Regions from separate parts of the Lacticaseibacillus sp. YLM2-1 genome, predicted to be linked through region 1. Evidence: riboswitches for the same ligand, from Rfam matches in the RefSeq annotation. Region 1 holds a riboswitch; the other holds the start of a gene.
What was found. Region 1 has a riboswitch for thiamine pyrophosphate ahead of thiT (energy-coupled thiamine transporter ThiT). Riboswitches for the same ligand answer to the same signal wherever they lie in the genome.

Region 1 (2,401 bases):
TAAACATAAGCAGGCGAGTGTTCGAGCATTGAAAACCAAATGGATTCGCCGACTGGTTCTGATTGGCATCGGCCTAGGCGTCATTCAGCAAATTGCTGGTATCAATGTCATGATGTATTATGGCACCTCAATTTTACAAATGACGGGTTTTGGGCGAGATAGCGCCTTGATCGCCAACATTGCCAATGGGGTTACTGCCGTTGCTGCAACGATTGTGACGTTGCAATTGTTGAAGCATGTTCCGCGGCGGCCAATGCTGATTGTGGGATTGATTGGCTCAACCGTGGCGATTACTGGTGTCACTTTCGCTAGTCGACTACCAGCGGGTTCGCCATTCCGGGCATTTGCAACAATCGGGATGATGATGCTGTTCTTGGCGTTCTTCCAAGGCGCTATCAGTCCAATGACTTGGCTGCTGATGTCTGAAATCTTCCCTGAACAGGTTCGGGGCATAGGGATGGGCGCTGCAACCTTCTGCTTGTGGTTAGCTAACTTTGGTGTTGGCGTTCTGTTCCCGATTGGTCTGGCCCAAATAGGCATGTTCTGGACATTCGTTTGCTTCATCGGGACAAATTTGATTTCATTGCTTTTCGTTCTGATTTTTGTGCCGGAAACGGCTGGACGCTCCCTCGAAACTTTGCACCGAGAGGAGAAAGCCCGCTTAAATCATTAATGACAAGCCATTTGTTCAAGACCAAAAAGTTGCGCTTTACAAAAAGTTTGATACCATAAAGGTGTATCAACAATTCGATGAACCTTCACAAAGGGGAGCCATTGGCTGAGAACGGGGAAACCCGGACCCTTCGAACCTGTTCGTTAATGCGAGCGTAGGGATTTGTGAATGGTCGGAAGCGACCTTCTTTGTGAACGGGGACTCACTAGGAGGCTTTTTTTATGCAACAGCACAAGCAACTTGTTGTCATTTTGGAAACTGCGATCATTGCAGCTTTTGCGATGGCATTGACTTATATTCCACATACCACGGGTGTTTCGGCAATTGAACTGAATTATGGTCTGATTCCAATTGCTGTTTTGGCTATGCGGCGTGGGTTAGTTCCTGCAGCATGGGCAGGCTTTGTCTGGGGGATTTTGGATCTGATTTTGCGTGGTATTGGCGGTGGCAGTGTCTTGAATCCTTTACAAGGTATTCTTGAATATCCGATTGCGTTTACCTTGGTCGGTTTAATGGGGTTGACGTTTGCATCTTTCCAAAAGGCAGTGCGCGGTAGTGAAAAAGTGAAGGCGAGCGGCTATGCCTTTGCTGGTATTATTATCGGCACATTTGCTAAATACTTTATCCATTTCATCGCTGGCGTTGTTTTCTGGGGTGCGTATGCGCCTAAAGGAACGAATGTCTGGGTATACTCGTTGATCGTCAATGGCGGATCAGCGTTATTCAGCACCGTCTTAACAATTGTTGTTGTTGGTGTATTGCTAACCGTTGCCCCGCAACTCTTTGTTGCTAAGGACGGCAAATCATTTTCAACTAAGGCTGCCTAAGTTTAAGACTTCAACAACGCATATCTGATGAACGCACATCGCTCTGTGATGTGCGTTTTTTTGTGCGCGAGTAGCAGCCTTTGGCGATGGCGACTGCAATAAGTTGTCAAAAGGAATATTAGCAACACAGATGTGATTTCAGACATTGAAAAGCTGACTGGTTAAGATTTTAAAAGAGAAACACGAACGATTATTAATATAACATTGAGAATTGTTCTCATTTTTATTGAATCTGTCGCGCTGACGTGCTATTCTCAAAACATCTTAAAGAAAGCGGGGAACGAGATGCAAAAAGTAGCAGTGGTCATGGGGTCAACCTCTGATTGGCCGACCATGCAGCAAGTGACGGCTCAGTTAACGTCATTGGCTATTCCTTATGAGAAGCGGGTTATTTCGGCTCATCGGATGCCAGACGAGCTGGCGGATTTTGGTAAACAGGCAGTGGCACTGGGGTTTGGTGCAATTATCGCGGGTGCAGGCGGCGCTGCTCATTTACCTGGAATGCTCGCCGCTAATACATTGCTGCCAGTTATCGGGGTTCCCATCAAAACACGAACATTAAATGGGGTTGATAGTCTCCTGTCAATCGTGCAAATGCCTGGCGGGGTCCCGGTTGGCACGATGGCCATCGGTGATGCCGGAGCTGTCAATGCGGCGTTGTTCGCTGCCGCTATTTTAGCGCTGAACGATTCAGAACTGGCTGACCGACTGCAAGCTTTTCGCGATGCTCAAACTAAGCGTGCCAAAGAAAGCGAGGCCGCGCTTCAATGATTGATGTAGTGACGTCCCCAGCAACAATTGGCATCATTGGCGGCGGTCAGTTGGGACGCATGCTGACACAAAGCGCCAAGTCGATGGGTTATCGCGTCGGTATTTTAGAGCCGACACCCAATTCGCCAGC
Region 2 (2,401 bases), 1.5 Mb from region 1:
CCCAAACGCTAGCTCATCAGCCAGCGTCAACGTCACGAATTGTTTTGCCGCGTCTTGCACGGCTAGCGTCATAGTTTGATAAAGTCGTTTCCGGCGACGCAAGCGTTGTTGACCAAGGAACATACGGCCTTGATAGGGATGCAGCTGCACCATTGATCGCAATAAGGTGGACTTGCCACTCCCATTGGCCCCAGTCAAGGTGGTGATGCCATCGTTAAAATCCCAACTCGGTGCTTGAAGCAAGATATGGTGATTTTGCTGGCAGACAACGTTTTCCAGATAGAAGATTTTATTGGTCGCCTGCCGTGGTTGCGTGAGGTTAAAATGCGTCGGTAGCGTGGTCAGCGTTGCGAGTGGTAGCCGACTTAGCTCGCCATTTTTCAAGGCAACCAGTTGATCTGCCACATCGGCATAATTTGTCAGGTCATGCTCTGCGATCACAATTGTTTTGCCATGATCACGTAACGTCCCTAATTTTCCAATTAGCACATGGCGACTTGCCGGATCAATGCTGGCAAACGGCTCGTCCAGTAGCAAAATCGGTGCATCCATCGCCAGCAAAACCGTTAACGCCGCGCGCTGCTTTTCACCGCCTGATAAGGTACTCAAGTCACGATTCAGCAATGCCTGAGTCTCCCCAAGAGCAACCGCCTGGGCAAAGCGCCGCTGAATTTCAGCAACCGGCAAATTCAGATTTTCCAAGGCAAAAGACAACTCACCGCTCAAGGTTCGCATCGTAAACTGCTGGTCAGGGTTTTGAAACATCATGCCAACATGCTGTGCTTTGACTTGCATCGCGGCGTTCCGATCATCATGACCATCCAGCAAAATAGTGCCTTCGTATGGCATCGCTGCAAATCCCGCGATCAAACTGAGCAAAGTCGACTTCCCGCTGCCGCTATCACCGGTTAAAACGGTTAGTGCTCCTGTTGGAAATTCAAAATTCAAGTCCGTAAACAAATCCGTCTCGCGATGAAACCGTATCGCTTTTAACACAATACTCATTTGCCGCTACCTGCTAGCCAAGTGCTTGGCACCAGCCGCCTGTTCATAAAGTTTCAGAACGAGTTGGACCAGCACAACGCCGAAAAAGATCACTGACAACAAGCGAACCACCACAAGCGCCAAAATCATGCCAAGACTGTAAGCGCCGTATCCAAGTTTGAAATACTCGTAGGTAAAACTGAACACCGTGGTCCCAATCGCTGCGTACAAAAGACTCACGGCGTCATAACGCCGATAACGTGTCACCATAAAGCCGGCCTCGCTGCCCAAACCTTGAACAAATCCAGAAAGCAAGACTGCTGGGCCAAAGTACGACCCGTAAAGCATCTCCGCTAAAGCAGCGAAACATTCGCCTAAAATTGAACTGCCTTTTTTTCGCAACAGCATCGTCGTCATCGGCGCCGCCATCACCCACATGCCAAACAACAATTCATTGGCAAACGGTGCATAACCCAGCGGTGTCAAAGCAGCTGCTACAACGGCATAAATCGCATCGGCACCCATGAAAACACCGCCGAAGAGGAAGGCTAAAAACGCCAGCAAAACCACATCGCGCAAAGACCATTTATCCATCAAAATAACCCCCGTTTTCCTCAAATAAAGACAGACGGGGGCTAAAAACGCGAATCATTACCAATCACGCCAACACCTATTCATGTTCAAAAAAGGACCCATCACCAAAATTTGGTGGGGCCCATGAAAACACAAACAAGCATCGTTACAGAACGATTCACTTCTTCGACATTTCCCTGCGGCAGTCCTAACTGCATCAGGTTCCATGGGTATCATCTCAGCTTTACAGCACCCCAAATGTTTCTATTCGATTGTAAAGGGAGTATATCATGTTTTATTTGGAACCGCTAGCAGGCAAGCGCCAACTTCCTCAGTTTTGTTCGAAGCTGATTGATCTAAATGATCTGAAATCATCAGATTTTACAATTTAAAGGTTTATTTCTCTCAGTTAATTAATAACGCATGCAATTAATTCAATTGCTTGTAAAACGCTTTCTAGGTATGCTATAGTCATTTCGCAGGCAGATACACCTTTCTCGTCGATGTGTGGTGAATGGCATCTTCCATACACCACCTTTCTCTGATCTGGTACTATCGTTCATTGATCCACGGTGCCTAAAAGCCGCCGCGTCCCGCACGACGGCTGGGCAGAAATGCCCTCACAGATCCATCCAATGAACGATGGCTACTAGAATAGGCAACTGAAAGCCGTGAAATCCCAGCTGAAGGACTGCGGCTTTTAGTTTGCCTATTTTTCTCGAACTTTGTCGAGCGCCTGTTGGCATTCGGCCACTGCTAAAATGCGCTCACTGGCGCAGAAGCCTGATACTGAATTTGATATCAACGTATTGGTGTTCGCCGTGCTTAAAATGATTTATCCACT

Region 2: another riboswitch for thiamine pyrophosphate. It lies ahead of AC07KQ_RS01625 (ECF transporter S component); the one in region 1 lies ahead of thiT (energy-coupled thiamine transporter ThiT).

What each region holds. Positions count from the first base shown of each region.
Region 1 is NZ_CM152617.1:1,795,106-1,797,506, reverse strand. Features, by position in the region: gene AC07KQ_RS08745 (sugar porter family MFS transporter) at 1-673, shown strand, start outside; TPP riboswitch at 755-852, shown strand; gene thiT (energy-coupled thiamine transporter ThiT) at 895-1,500, shown strand; gene purE (5-(carboxyamino)imidazole ribonucleotide mutase) at 1,786-2,271, shown strand; gene purK (5-(carboxyamino)imidazole ribonucleotide synthase) at 2,268-2,401, shown strand, end outside.
Region 2 is NZ_CM152617.1:334,250-336,650, reverse strand. Features, by position in the region: gene AC07KQ_RS01630 (ABC transporter ATP-binding protein) at 1-1,005, opposite strand, end outside; gene AC07KQ_RS01625 (ECF transporter S component) at 1,012-1,578, opposite strand; TPP riboswitch at 1,735-1,824, opposite strand.